2 regions of the Shewanella psychrophila genome follow, and region 2 is predicted to be linked to the other one. Evidence: riboswitches for the same ligand, from Rfam matches in the RefSeq annotation. Region 2 holds a riboswitch; the other holds the start of a gene.
The links. Region 2 has a riboswitch for cyclic di-GMP ahead of sps_RS12690 (glycosyl hydrolase family 18 protein). Riboswitches for the same ligand answer to the same signal wherever they lie in the genome.
Positions count from the first base shown of each region.

Region 1 (8,012 bases), 2.5 Mb from region 2:
GAATGATTTTGCTATGTGTATTTTTATAAGAGAAGGTAATGAAAGCTATCAAAAGAATCGTCTTGTTATTGGCTGTGTGTCTGCCAGTGTTTTCAATTATGGCCGCGCCCGCTAAACGTGTCATTGCGTTATCGCCACACTCGGTCGAGATGCTGTATGCCATAGGCGCGGGAGACTCAATACTCGCGACCACAGATCATGCCGACTTTCCAAAATCGGCTCTAGATATTCCGAGAATCGGCGGCTACCATGGCATTCAGATAGAGCGGGTGCTTGAGCTGGAACCTGACTTAGTCGTGGTCTGGGGAAGTGGTAATAAGGCCGAGGATCTACAGCGATTAAAGGATCTGGGGCTTAATGTGTATAACAGCGATCCTAAGACGCTGGAAGCCGTTGCCGATGAGCTGAAGGAATTGGGAGAGCTAACAGGTCATCAAGCCGAGGCAAACAAGGTTGCAGATGATTACCTTACTGGGCTCGAGGCTCTGCGCAAAGATAATCTGGCCAAGTCTGAGGTAAAAGTCTTCTATCAACTCTGGTCAACTCCCTTGATGACTGTGGCTAAAAATAGCTGGATCCAGCAGATTATCGGCGTCTGTCATGGCGACAATGTCTATCTGGATGCGGCCAGTGATTATCCTCAGGTGAGCCTGGAGAGCGTATTGCTGAAAATGCCAGAAGTTATTCTGCAGAGTCAGGATGAAGGCAATGTCTTAGGTGTCGACTGGAGTGAGTGGCAGGAGATCCCAGCAGTTAAGAACCAGCATATATATCAGCTCAATGCAGATCTGTTACACAGAGCCGCACCGCGTGCACTCCAAGGCGTGCAAGCGCTGTGTGATGCGTTAGATAAAGCGAGATAGTAACTGAAAGTTGTAAGTTTTAAGTCGTAAGTAAGAGAATCTTTTAGATTAGTTTTGAACTCGAGACTCGAGTCTGCTTTGAACTTATAGCTTACAATTTTCTTTGCTTTAACCTTGGACTTAAAACTTAAAACTAAAAGGACTTTGTTCCCTATGACTACTTTACTTATTTGTATGTTTATTGCCATGTTGTTGCCTTATTTGGCTAAAGGGCCGGTGGCCTGGGCTATGGCTAAAGCGGGTGGCTATGATAACGCACACCCTAGAGCACAACAGGCTAAGCTAACTGGTTTCGGTGCTCGCGCAGTGGCGGGGCATCAAAATGCCTTCGAGTCTCTATTGATTTTTGGAGCAGCGGTAATGACTGTGATAGCCACGGATAATGTTAACGACACCGTTGTAACTTTGGCCATAGTGCATGTGATAGCCCGTGTTGCCTATCAGCTACTGTATCTGCTCGATAAAGGGACGTTACGTTCTCTGGCTTGGTTTGTGGCTGTGGTTTGCTCATTCGGTATATTTTTTCAGGCATTTTAATCACTCTTGGTAAAGCTGAGTGAGTCTAATGGCATTGTCAGTGGGCTCTTAAATAGAGAGAAAAGCGATCTTAATGATCGCTTTTATTTGGGTTGTACTAGGCTAATTACGCCAGCACAACATCAGGATCTATCTATCTTGTCGACTTAAATATTTATATGTAAGTGAAACTAATTTAAATGGTTTCACGAAGTGTAAATTTAGGTCCTAGCATGCGGATGAGTACATTATTTTTCTCTACTAAGTGATGCTTAAGCGCCGCAGCGATATGAACTAGCACAAATAAAGCTAAACAGATGCAGCTGTATCGGTGAACCATAAAAAATAAATGGTTTATTTCAGGTGTTTTCACAGGATTTTGTAATTCAAGTAACCAAAATATTTTAAAGCTACTTTCTAGCATTAGAAAACCTGATAAATAAACGATAAGCATGTTTAAATATAAAATTGAATGAACAAGTTTGGCTATTTTTTGTTGTAGTAATGGAAGATCACAGTTTGAAGTTGGCTCATATCTGAAGTGTGACCATATCCAGCGAAATATAAATATTATTGCGACTACCCTGGCTAGGGATACGTTGATATCTCCAATGAAGTGATACACGTTAGGATAGGCATCTTCGAGTAAGAACATGGTATATCCAGCAATCGTATTATAAATAATGGTAAGCGCAACTACCCAGTGAAAAAATCGAGTTAATAAATCAAAATGAGTCTGTTTGTTTTTTAATGATGAATGTGTCATCGCTATTTCCTTAAATTAGATAAGAGTACGAAATAGATGTGAACGTCTCCGATTTATAACTGAAGGCTATGCCGCCCTCAGCACTATCTTCGAAGTTTTGAATTGTGCATTCGTTTTATATCGATTGGTATTAGTCTAGATATTTGTTCATTAGGCATGAAAAAAGCGATCTTAATGATCGCTTTTTATGGGCATTTCACATCTTAAATTTAAAGCTAGTTCGTTTGATCCCAAGCATCGGTAGAGTTACTACCTACGCCAGGTTCATACTGTGAAGCGTTCTCATTCCAGATGTTACACCAGCCGCTATATGGAAAGCCTTTACATTGATAGATCTGATTATTTTTGGGTTGAAACACTTTAGTGCCTTCAACATAAGAGCCTAATCCTTCAGGGAAGCTATAGTCATATTCCCCAGAGCTTGGCTCTTTAAACATGATGTCTAAGTTTTCACGCACATATTCACCACCATTTTTAGGGCTGGCGATGATCTTAAGGATATGATGGCCGACCTCAGCGTTTGCTATCGGCATAGCGAAACTGTGGCTGGCATTATCTTCGATGATCTCATGGACATAGGCCAGTGGTGTACCAGCATGGTTGGTTAAGGTTGCGTTTACGACCATGGTATCGCCGAAGACGGCTGCATCGAAGTTTATATTTACAGCTTTGTCTATAATGTCATAGCTGCTTTCTACACCTGTGATATTCACCTCAAGGTCGGGAACCAATTGATCTATCTGGATCTGCACACTAGTCAAATTACTGCTCTTTTTGACGTAGACCTGATTTGTGCCATATACAGGGATAAACTGACCATTGGCATTGACCTGACCTGCTTGAATATCTGTGTGTTCGGCGTTTATCTTGTTGGCAAGGGCATATGACCAAACATTGGTCTGACTTTGGGAGTCATTGGTGATCTCTATTCGAGTTTGCAGATCGTCACGCTCTCCCTGCTCATCGAATACTCGAGTCATCACGGCATCACCAACTTTTAGATCTCTTGAAGGATATATGGTGCCGGCTTGAGACCAGTCAGCTGGTGTTGCATCATCGAAAGTGACGTCCACTACGTTATAGAAGGCATTGGCTGTATCGGCCACACTCCAGATCCCTAATATGATCTGATAGCCGCTACGCTCAGGAACGGTACATTCATGACTCATGTCGTCTTGAGTCAATTGACCATCACCTGCAATGCTGCAAAAAGGTGTCAGGTCGAAACTGTCTCTGGTTAATGGCTTAGAGGGGTCCCAACTTTGCTTGGTCATGTAATACTCGAACCCCTGATTTTTATGCTTAGCCTTATAATGCCAAGTCATGGTCATAGGGCCTGCTTCCATTTTATTTTTGGTCCAGCGAAGTGGTGTCTGTTCATCTAGTTCGCTGAAGTTCCCCTGTGCTGCACTGGCTATCTTGCCATCGACAGGACCTAATTGAGGGAAGCCTTTGGGTGCCTCAAGGCTCTGGGGTTCATATTGAACTGGACCACAGTCGCTATTCTTACCCAGTTGACACATGTACCCGCGCGCTTCGGCACCCGGAGTTGAAATATAGGCATGAGCCATAACGCCTGTGCTGGCAAGCAGGGAACTTACGGTAACGAGTCGAATGAGATTTTGATTTACTGTCATAAATTCTTCCATTTAAATGATAGATTTGTGAACAGTCAGTTTGGCCTGAAGCGATGACTTCAGTGAGTTGCAACCCCGCTATCTTGGACATTAGTTAACTGACTAATATCTTTAGATCGGAAGCTTTGCGTCCTAGTTTTTCAACTAGTTTGCCAAGTGACTAATATTTGCATTCTTATATCGCAGGGCTTGTGTTTCTTTACCGTACGATTGATTGCAAGCGGGAAACTACAGTTTAAATTTAAATAATTAAAGCTATTTTGTTACTCTCGTTACAATATGTTTCATCTGAATAAATACTCTAAATTAGCGCTTGTTACATTAGTTGGTTTTTGTTGTTTTTTATTCAGTTTGAGAATGTTATTTATCTTGATTGTTTAAGGCGATATAAGTGGTTTTATTATTTTTAAGATAATTATAAGCATCATTAATCGATTTTTTCGTTGATATTTCGGCACTAGTTATTTTTTTGACTTGTGATAGTTTATTCAAGGTTTTCGCTTTTTTACTTGTATAGCTATGTCCGGTTTTATAGTAAGAGCTAAAGTATGCTTAATTAGAGTTCATCGAATTAATCGTTGTTTCTTCAAGAGGGTTTTTATTAATAACAGTATCCATAAGCACTATCTTATTCATGGCTCACTAGTTTAACTATAAAAGCAGCGTTAGTGAGCATGATGAAGTCTATAGATGGTACTTAGGCTCAGACAGAAGCGATTAGTGATGATTGGCTGCGCGCACAGCATCTATTTTGCAGGTGATGGCCCACACATTCTCATATCCTAGTCTCACTAACTGCTCTGCTGCCAGGCATGCTCTGACTCCTGATGCACAATGAACGAAGATGGCCTGTTTCTCGTCAGGATAGAGGTTGAGCATTTTCATCTCTAGTACGCCACGGGGAATAGGAATAGCCCCTTTTACCTCTTGTTGGGCACTCTCGGATGTTTCACGCACATCGATTAATATGCCATTGAGCTCACTGCACTTCATGGAGGCTTCCTGTGCATTAATACCATTGACAGTGCTTTGGGCTTCAGCGATAAGTTCGGCGATTGTTTTTAGCATCTTGGCTTTCCTTCTATGAGTTTAGGGCGTTTGGGTTAGCTGAGTCTGTTTTTCATCACTGCATAATAGAGTACAGGGATCACCACCAGAGTTAATAGGGTGGATATCATGATGCCGAATATCAAACTGATGGCTAGGCCATTAAATATCGGGTCATCGATAATAAACACTGCCGTACTTAGGCTGAATTGATGAGAGCTGGTGGACATATCGAGTACCCAAAACTGATGGATAAAAGTTCATGAGAAAATTCTAATGGACTATTTACGGGCTTGCAATCAGTTTATTAGATAAATGTGATGGACTGTTCGGTGTGCTTGGTAATGAATAGCCAGAAGCCCTTCACTGAGCTAGTTAACGGACAAGGTGTTTATGTGTCCGATAACAAGCCGGACACAAGTAATGACCATTTAAGTAAATGATCGGACACATTTTTGCTCAAATGAGCAAATGAACGGACACTTATTCCATGTGTCCGCGGACACTTTTTGTGTCCGACTTTTAATTTCAATCATAAATCATTGAATGGTAGTGGATATTTTCTTTTGGCACACTCCTTGTATATATCATCGCAAGATTGATTAATTGAAAGATAGTGATACAGCACTCACTAAGCGGACAGGGATAAGATGATGATTCAGGATACCAGCGGACAGGACACTGTGGTTCAGCCAAATATGAGCAAGAAATTAAAGTGGCCTTTAGTGGCCGGGGCGGCAGTGCTTTTAGTTTCCGGTCTGGTTTGGTCAAGTGTCGGCGGCAGTCAGATCAGTGAGTCGATTAAGCGCAGTGAGCTTAGATTTGCCACCTTAGAGCAAGGCACTCTGACCAGAGACATAGCCACTACTGGTAAAATTGTCGCGGCTAACGCCCCCATCCTATACAGCACAGACCAAGGCACTGTGACACTACTGGCTAAGCCTGGCGACCGCGTCGAATTAGGTGATGTGGTGGCCACAATCGAGAGTCACAAGTTGACCAACAGCCTTAAGCAGCAAGAAGCTTTGTTAGAAGGCATGCTGAGCGCATTGGAACGAGCACGCCTCGATGCCCGTCGTGAGCAACTTAAGGCACAGCAAACTTTAGATATGGCCAAGGTCGACCTTGAGGCTGCAGACAGGGAAAGCCGCCGCGGTGATGAGCTTATCGAAAATAAACTTATCTCTAAAATTGATTTCGAGAAGGGTAAAGATGACTTGCATAAGGCCAAGTTATTGTCCGCCCATGCTAAGCAGGAAGCCGAGCTGATGCGAGACACCTTAACCTTCGAAATAAAGAATAAGGCGTCGGAAGTGAATCGCCAGAAATTAGTGGTCAGTGAGCTGGAACGTCAGGTAGCTGCCTTAAATATCAAGGCGCCAGTGGGCGGCATTATAGGTAATTGGTTAACGGAGCAGAAAGCCCGTATCGGTCAAAGCCAACCCATACTCACAGTGGTTGATTTGAGTGCCTTTGAAGCAGAGCTAGCCGTGCCTGAATCATATGCAGACGAATTAGGTTTGGGCATGCACGTTGAGTTGAGTTTCGGCGAGTTGACTCTGATTGGCGAGCTGTCATCAATCTCACCCGAGGTGAGAAACCGTGAAGTTACGGCTCGTGTCAGGTTTGAGCAAGATGATCGTTTACATCTTCGTCAGAACCAGCGTTTGTCTGCCAGGGTGCTACTGGAAAACAGACCCAATGTCTTGATGGTGAAGCGCGGTGCATTTGTTTCAACCGGTGGTGGCAGAGAAGTCTATGCCATGAATGGTGATATTGCAGAGCAGACTGATATTCAGTTGGGGGCTCGTAGCATGAGCCATATCGAAGTGTTGCAAGGTGGCAAGGCGGGGGATGTCTGGGTGATTTCCAGTATTCAGCCATTCAACAAAGCTGAGCAAGTGTTAGTACGCTAGGGAGAGCAAGATGAACAAATTAATTGAAACTAGTGATTTACAAAGCGCCTTTAGCGCACGGAAAGCCCTTAGTGGGAGTAGAGCCATCAGCTTATTAGCAGCCTTAAACATACAGAGAGTCATCACAGTGTCGGCATTATTGCTTCTGCTGGCTGCTGTTCAGGTATCGACTCAGAGCATCGCCGACTGGTATGTATTCGGCCTTAACGTGTTAGAGATGACGACGCCAGCAACCCCAGTGTTAACTGAAGTTTCTCATGTTGCGACAGACTTAAATTTAGATATGGGCACAGGCATAGTTTCTGGCTTAGGCACAGGTGTAAATACTGGCTTAGTCACTGATTTAGACACAGGGAACTTCTTGACAGACATAGGCATTTTTACGCAGAAGTTAATCATAGGAATTATCGAGTGCGCCTTAGATTAAATCTCAAGGGCTGGCTTTAGCTGGGAAAGCTCACATAACCGGTAGCATCGCGGCTAAAGCCGCTCCTACAATTGAAAGCAGACAATAAAGCAGCGAGTCACGAGTACCAGACTTGGCAGAGAAAGTTTCGACGCTCGAAGCCCGTAGCTTAAAGCTCATAAAGAATTAAACGATAAAACAGGGAATATTAAAATGTTATCGATGAAAAGCATCAGTAAAGTATTTAAAACGGACTTAGTAGAGACTCATGCACTGCGAGATTTTAATCTCGAAGTAAAAGAAGGTGAGTTTGTAGCGGTCACAGGACCATCGGGTTCAGGTAAAACTACTTTCCTTAATATTGCTGGTCTGCTGGAAGGCTTCACCCACGGGGACTACTTCCTCGATGGCGTCAATATCTCCAATTTGAGTGACAACAAGAGTGCAGCTATTCGTAACGAGAAAATAGGCTTTATCTTTCAAGGTTTTAATTTAATCCCTGACCTTAACTTAGCTGAAAATGTTGAGGTGCCTCTGCGTTATCGTGGTTTCAACGCTAAAGAACGTAAGCGCCGTGTGCAACATGCATTAGAGCAAGTGGGTCTGGCGGCACGTATGAAGCACCTGCCATCACAACTGTCCGGTGGTCAGCAGCAACGTGTGGCTATTGCCCGCGCCCTTGCTGGTGAGCCAAGATTCCTGCTTGCCGATGAGCCAACAGGTAACTTAGATAGCATGATGGCACGTCAGGTGATGGAGTTGTTGGAAGATATCAATAAAGCTGGCACGACCATCATCATGGTGACTCATGATCCTGAGCTTGCACGTCGAGCTCAACGTAACATTCAGATTGTCGATGGC
Region 1 covers NZ_CP014782.1:5,390,705-5,398,716, reverse strand. Annotated here, with positions in the region: gene sps_RS23525 (cobalamin-binding protein) at 39-863, shown strand; gene sps_RS23520 (MAPEG family protein) at 1,017-1,400, shown strand; gene sps_RS23515 (cytochrome b) at 1,576-2,145, opposite strand; gene gbpA (N-acetylglucosamine-binding protein GbpA) at 2,361-3,782, opposite strand; cyclic di-GMP riboswitch class I at 3,848-3,946, opposite strand; gene sps_RS23505 (rhodanese-like domain-containing protein) at 4,500-4,850, opposite strand; gene sps_RS28590 (hypothetical protein) at 4,886-5,059, opposite strand; gene sps_RS23500 (efflux RND transporter periplasmic adaptor subunit) at 5,483-6,745, shown strand; gene sps_RS23495 (hypothetical protein) at 6,756-7,172, shown strand; gene sps_RS23490 (ABC transporter ATP-binding protein) at 7,365-8,012, shown strand, end outside.
Region 1: linked by a shared signal. The riboswitch ahead of gbpA (N-acetylglucosamine-binding protein GbpA) and the one ahead of sps_RS12690 (glycosyl hydrolase family 18 protein) in region 2 are both predicted to bind cyclic di-GMP.

Region 2 (8,012 bases):
ATGCTTGGTTTCATCCCAACCAACTTCCCTCACCCAATATAAACCTTGTCGCCATTGAGGCTCTGTCATCCACTTATCATGGGCACCGGTTTCTTGGGCAAAATGAGCAAACATGGTCGCTAATGATTTACGACATATTGCTTCAGCATCACGGGCATCGGTGTAAGAGCCACATAAAGCTGGAAACTTAGCCGCGGATTGTAACAAACCAAGGTAAGTGTATTCGGCTGCTCGAACCGGAAACAGAAATTCAAATTGCGCTTCACTTAATACAGATTCGAGGCGTCTGACATTGTCTGGATTATTAGCGTTTAATGGGGTAACAGCCTCGACGATAGCGTTATCTCTGGTCGCTATGGATGACTTAACCGCCCGCATCAAGGGAAAGTCAGTCAACTCCGCTTCTTTAGCGTCAATCTCGGCTTGGGTGAAATGTACAGGTTCGACAGCTAACAGGGGAAATGCCATGACAGATGTTAGGATAGAAATGGCTAATTGATGATGTTTCATAGGAACTCTCCACCTAAATATAGACACACGCACAAGATAGATAATGATTAACCTGGCTCAAATGCCTGATCTGATATTTAGGTCTGTTCAAAGGAAAAGAGGGGGATTGCTCCCCCTTATGAGAATAAGAACGACGACTTAATTGGTTGTAACACCAAGATCATCCCAAACATCGGCAACGCCAGGCTCTTCACCTTTAGTCCACCATTTAGCCTGCCAAGTATGTCCATTATGAGTTGTCTGCTCGCCGCCGTTATAGGCCACTCCAGCATTCCACCCCATTTCAACATTACTCTGCAGCGCCCATTGACCCGCCGTCACTGTTGGCTCATTACCTTGAGTCCAGTATTTCGCTTTCCAAACTAAGCAGCTATGGCTCACGGTATCGCCACCATTGTAGATGATGGCTGTTTTCCATGACGGATGATTACCAGCATCGGGATCGCTCGAGTCACAGCCGCCAGTTGTTGGCGCTTTCACTGTCAACACAGTTTGAGCAGAGGCATCCAGTGCACCATCGGATACTAAGACGCTTAAGGTATAAACTGTATCTTCTGTCACTGCAGGTGCTGTCACCGCTAAGGTATTTGATGATTGCCCAGTTGCCGTTAAGCCAGCTGGCACTGTCCAACTATAAGTAAGACTGTCACCATCGGCATCGCTGGCAGTAGCACCAACACTGACCTGCTTAGCCGAATCCACCGATACAGCGGCATTCAATGAGACCTCTGGCGCTCGGTTAGCTTGAGGGGCCATATTAGTCACCGAAGTCGTCGCCGAAGTAGATAAACCTTCAGGGTCTGTAACCGTGAGTGAGAAACCATAAACCACATCGGCGTCGGTAGCATTTAAACTGAAACTAGTTTGAGCCATATCGGCATTGACTAAGGTCACTGCCGGGCCTGATGTTTGACTCCAAACATAAGTGAGCGCTAACCCTTCAGGATCTCGTGACAATCCGCCATCGAGTACTATGTCACTGGGGCCAGTGACACTTTGTGTACTCCCCGCATTGGCGATAGGCGCCTTGTTAGCCGGAGGCGTAGTGCCTTCTCCATGCCCGAGTCCTTCGTGCATGGCATTAAGGATGTCACCATTATCTGAATCTATCTCCCAGGCAAACAAGCCACCTAGCTGATTAGCCGTAACATACTGGCCTTTAGCCTTCACCGAGCGAGCATCATCGAAGGTGATCAAGTCACCGGTAGATGGCTTAAATACATAGGGAGCCTCGGCAACCTCATCATAGTGATATTGCCATTCACCAGCCATATACTCATTCACAATTTGACGGTAGTCGACCACGCCATCTTCCCAAGTACCTTTAACCTTGCCCGTTGCCGTTCCCGTGAAAGGATTGCCATCTTGATAACCTGTTACACCAGTCCAGCCTCGACCATACATGGCTGCACCGACGACTATCTTCTCAGGAGTCACACCTTGGGCAAGTAGCGCATTCACGCCGATTTGAGTGGTATTTTTGGTATCCGGTTTCCAACTCGCAGCATAAAGCGCCGCTTGATGGTTAAGATCTGTATTTGACCATCCGCCGTAAAAGTCATAACTCATCAGGAAGATGTTATCCATGTACTGCTGAGCTTCCTGATAATCCACCAGGGCAATCTTCTCTGCGCCAGCACTGATAGCTGATGTTAGTTCATAAGTTCTGCCAGTTTCTGCGCTCAGTTCATCTAGCATAGCCCTAAGCTCTTTCATCAAGAGCACATAGGTTTGGCCATCGGTCGCGGGATCGCCAAGATTTGGGTTCGCGCCGTTACCACCAGGAAATTCCCAGTCGATATCCACACCATCGAAAAACTTCCAGGTCTGTAAAAACTCTTTCACCGAAGCCACGAAACGGTCACGCTTAACTTTATCGCCTAGGAAATAGAAAGGATCTGACAGTGTCCAGCCACCCACAGAGGGTAATATTTTAAGATCGGGCTGAGCTTGTTTCAGCGCCATCAACTGACCGAAATTGCCCTTATAGGGATCTGAAAATTCACTAACACCCGCTTGTGGCATCTGCACTGCTGCCCATGGATCATGTATTGCCACCTTAAAGTCTTCGCGGCCACTACAAGCACGTTGCAAAGCCTGGAAGCTGCCTTCTATTTCCTTCAAACTGTCATTGATACCATCGCCACCACAGATGGGGGTGAAGCCATATAAAATATGGGTAAGGTTTTGTGCTGGCACTTTATCGACGGGAAACTTGCGACCATAAACGCCCCACTCGACAAAATAACTGCCTACCACCTTGCCAGACTTGTTAGCGTAAGGTTTGTTGTTTTCCCCAAGCTGAGTCTCTAAGGGCAATAAGTGACTACCATCGGTATCGGCGACGATGATCTCTTTAGCATCACTGAGCGTACATCCCTCAGCGTTACATAGCTGGATCTGCATCTGATAGCGCCCCCCCTGATTGACACTAAATGTCGCGGCGCCCGACGCCGTAGAAGTGCCCGACCAGACCTCTACCCCATCAAATAACACCTTAGCCGTCTCACCCAGCTCACCTGACCACAAGTTCCAGCTAACAGACACTTCAGCGGCATCTTTAACGGTAACGAGTTGGTTATATGCTGTGGCTGCTTGGTCTACTTCAATAATCGAAAAGTTGGTTTCGCCCCAACCGATAGTTGGCTTACCAGGAACCGATGCGTATGCCGATGAGGCGAGTACGCTAGCCACGACGAGTGCGGCGGATGAGATTTTAGTGTTAAACATAGGGTGTCCTTATTGCTTTTTATTTTTAAAATAATCAATAAGGCAAACAAAGCGTGAACAGGATACTAGCCTATTCTTAATACCATGGATGCTCTCGATGACGGACCGTTTAGGGCTCTTTTCATCAAGACATCACACGAAGAAATACCTGAAACATCCCCGCTATCATAGGTACTTCGATAACATTGAGAGAACGACCTTCTCAACACTATCCCCTTAGACCGGAGGCTTTGCGTCCCAACCTTTCGATTGGTTTGCCTTTCATTCATAATTTGCACTGGTGAATGACAACGCTGTCATCACTTAATTAGCATAGTCTTAAATTAAACATAAATGCAACACCTAGTTTTACATTAACACAAGCTTATGATTATTAATGGTTTAAACAGTTAACAATCTAACGTTTGACAATATTTTAAGAAGGGGAATATATCTAAACAGGAATATTTCACTAAATACGATTTGAGGAAAGATGACTAAAACTGACAATACATTGAATAAAATAACATCGAAAAAACAAATTTATCGGATTAAAACAGAGAAAAACTTCGGATAAAAACAAAGAAAAAAGCGGGATCACTCTAGGCAATACCCGCTCTGTATTTTTTGCCTCTAATAACTAGATTTAGCGACTCGCCCCCTCTCGACTAGATACCTAAATTCAAGCTTCATACCCAAAAGGATCATCGATGGAAAACATTGGCTTGGTGAACCACACAGGGCCTTCATTTGTCATATAGAAATGATCTTCATGACGCACGCCAAATTCGCCAGGTACGCATAACATAGGCTCATTACTAAAACACATGCCAGCAGCCAAAAGGGTCTGGTCATTAAGCACTAAATAAGGCCATTCATGAATGTCTAAGCCGACACCATGACCGGTTCGATGTGGCAAGCCCGGCACATCGTAGCCAGGGCCAAAACCTGCAGTTTCCAGCACATCACGGGCCGCTCTATCGACACTAGCACAGGTTGCACCAATCTTAGCCGCATCAAATGCAGCAATCTGAGCATCTTGCTCATGTTGCCAAATCTCACGCTGACGATCGCTTGGTTTACCGAACACAAAGGTACGGGTGATATCTGAGTTATAGCCTTGAAGCTGACAACCAGTATCAATCAGAACCGTATCATTTAGATCGAGCGCTTTAGGCGACTTAACACCATGGGGATAGGCACTGTCTTCACCGAATAACACGATACAGAAATAAGAACCAGCAGGGGCACCCACGGCTTTGTGAGCATCATTGATGAAAGCTTCAATTTCACCGACTGTGATGCCTTCTCGCAAAATACGCGCCACAGCTTTATGTACTTCAAGAGTCATATCTTTAGCGCGTTGCAACAAGCTCAGCTCGGTATCAGATTTGATCATGCGACAACCTGCTGTCACAGGCTTAGCATTAACATAATCGAACTGACTATGTTCCTGACGGACACCATCGAAGATGAAGAAGGCGGCAGACTCATCGATACCGACTTTACCCTTATCTATGCCCATCTGCTTGAGCACTTCACCGAACAGGGCAAAAGGACTCTCATCTTCTTGCCAAGTATTCACCTTACCTTCGATAACCATATAACCTAATAGTGTATCGACCTCGAATGCCGGAGCCATATATTCCAACTCGCCTTCGGCAGGAATGATGGCGCCAACCATACGCTCACTAGCATACCAGCGTGTACCCGTATAGTAATACAAGTTAGTACCAGCATTGATATAAATGGCTTCAAGTCCTTGAGACTTCATCAGTTCCTGAGCCTTCTTGATACGCGCGCCATATTCACTCTTAGAGATTGGCTTAGTGCCCTTGGTCATATCACTCAGTTTTGCCAACTCTTGCATTGCGGTCGAACCGCCCACACCTAAGGTCATAGGATTACCCTTTTATATTTTATCTAAGATTCAAAGCCTAATGCCTTGTCAGATTTTATGTTTTGATCAGCTTTGAAACTTGCCTTTATGTGAGGCGAGAAGCCGATACTGAAATCAGAGCTACTTTCTAGCATAAAATATACAAAGGGTCAGTAGAAATATTTTCAGAATAAAAGAAATGACTGTCACAGAGAAGGGAATAAGCGCAATAAGACAGTATCACGCTCACTGAAAAATAAATGGTGCAGTTAGCAGTTCATAATCAAGTTAAGCCTACTTATCCAACAACACCTTTAATCCGCGGCAGACTAAGGTTTCCATATCGTCGACGCGAGCTACTTTAACTTCTGAAAAATGAATGGTGCAGTTAACAGTTCATAATCAAGTTAAGCCTACTTATCCAACAACACCTTTAATCCGCGGCAAACTAAGGTTTCCATATCGTCGACGCGAGCTATTTTACCTTCTGAAATGAATGGTGCAGTTAACAGTTCAATCGAGTTAACCCTGATTTTCTATACCTACTTATCCAACAGCACCTTTAATCCGCGGCAGACTAAGGTTTCCATATCATCGACACGAGCTATTTTAACTTCTGAAATGAATGGTGCAGTTAACAGTTCAATCGAGTTAACCCTGATTTTCTATACCTACTTATCCAACAGCACCTTTAATCCGCGGCAGACTAAGGTTTCCATATCATCGACACGAGCTATTTTAACTTCTGAGAGCGGTGCAGTTAACGCCATATCTTTGAGTGAACTGACACACCCAAGGTAGTAATCTGAACTGTTCATCATGCCACCAGCTAGCCAGATGCGATTGGGGTTAAACAAGTTTATTGCCCACGCAATCCCCATTCCCAAGTATCTGCCTGCACGGTTGAGATCTTTCGGATTCTTGAGCCCACGAACTCTAATCGAGTCACCACTGGCGAGTTGCTCCAAACCGAACTCTCCTGATTCGGTCATTACCCGACAATGTCCCAGCTCACCAGCAAAGCCACTCGCACCGGAGAAGATTTTCCCATTGATTGATATCGCCATTCCGATCCCGGTGCCACACATGATCAATAACTCACAATCGTGCTTAGGATTTAACACAGCGTGCATACCTGCATCGATATCATTACTCAACAGAATAGTCTTAGCCTGGGTGTGTAGATCTTCTCGTGATAAGCCATTCAAACAAGGCAGCGACTTACTCGAAATCAGCTGGTTATTGTTTACTAAACCAGGCACTGCGATGGCGAGCCGATAATCCACCAGTCCATAGTCTGATTCCAACTCATACAATTGCTTAGTTAAACTCTCTATACCAAAGCCTTCGCCAGTAGGGATCTTATATTGCTCGGTTCTGTCCCCAAAATGCATCTCAAATAATGCCTTGGTTCCACCTATATCCACCGTAATCGTTTGCATCTGTTACTCCACTGGGATACGTATCATTTGAATTTTTTATGAGCAAAATATTAACATATCCTAAGTTGAATTAAGAATGAGTTATTCACTCACCTTCACACTTAAGAGTTTGCTTTGGTTGAATTTCCACCAAGCCATCAAGATCAACTGAATTCCGATAAACGGAATGCAGATAATGAGTAGCACTTGCCAACCCAATTGATGTATGACCCAACCGGCACTGAGAGATGCTATCGCTTGGGAGCCAAATACCAAGGTGTCATTGAATGCTTGGACCTTAAAGCGCTCATTGGCGCGATAACAACGGGGCAGCAACACAGTTCCCCCCACAAATAACAGATTCCAGCCTAAGCCAAGCAACACCAGAGCGGCCCAATAGTTGAGCACATCATTGCCCATTAAGGCGGTCACTATGGTAACCAAGTAAGCCAATAAACCCGTGAGCATCATTTTAGACACACCCAATTTTGCCACCAGATAACCGGTAAACAGAGACGGTAAATACATGGCAATGATATGGCTCTGAATCACCCATTTAGTATCGGCTAAAGAGTGATGTTCTATATGATGCATATGCAGAGGCGTCGCCGTCATCACGAAACTCATCATGGCAAAACCTATCATGGCACCGGCAATCGCAACCCAGATCTGCTCTTGATTCAATATGCTACTTAACGGCCTCATATCTCCCAGAGTCTCAGTACTAGCTTGAGATAATGCATTTCTATCCTCTCGATAGAAACAGAGTGTCACCCCGGCAAGCAGACTCACCATGGTCAAAAACAGAAAAGCTCCGACATAGGGAGTCTCGATTAACTCGCCACCCAGCACTGCAAGCTCAGGGCCCAGAAATGCCGCGACCAAGCCGCCTAACAAGACTCTCGATGTGGCCTTAGCACCCAATTCAGGCACTACAGACTCCATCGCCGCGAAGCGGTATTGCTGGATAATTGCGCCTGCAGCCCCCAGTAGAATGCCGCTTAAACAAAAGAGTTCAAAGTTGTGCTCTTGGGCCGCATAGGCCGCAACCAATCCAGCTACACCCGCCAATACCGAGCCACCGATAAACACTTTTTTCCGACCAAACATGCGCATCAGTAAAGTTACAGGCAAAATAGAGATGGCAACACCGACCACCATAGATGCTATGGGCAGAGTCGCTAATATGGGGGTAGGAGCGAGTTCGACACCGATAATCCCTCCCAATAGCATCATCATAGGTGCGGCGCTCATGGCAAAGGCCTGCGCTAAAGTAAGCACCCAGACATTAAATGGCATTTTTGTTTCCATTATTAAATTCATTCCTTTAAGCACTGAACAACAGTAGCCAATCTAATTGATTTAACAACAGATGTAACAGATATTATGTTTCAAAGTTTACAGCTCTTTCCTATTTGAGCTTTTTAGGCTAAACAATCCCTGCTCTTTCACTTCCCACATTCAACAGCAACTGCGATAATTGGCCGCTATAT
Region 2 covers NZ_CP014782.1:2,940,372-2,948,383, forward strand. Annotated here, with positions in the region: gene sps_RS12685 (glycoside hydrolase family 19 protein) at 1-510, opposite strand, end outside; gene sps_RS12690 (glycosyl hydrolase family 18 protein) at 649-3,240, opposite strand; cyclic di-GMP riboswitch class I at 3,390-3,509, opposite strand; gene sps_RS12695 (M24 family metallopeptidase) at 3,902-5,119, opposite strand; partial or broken gene sps_RS29300 (ROK family protein) at 5,641-5,736, opposite strand; gene sps_RS12700 (ROK family protein) at 5,770-6,540, opposite strand; gene sps_RS12705 (MFS transporter) at 6,622-7,830, opposite strand.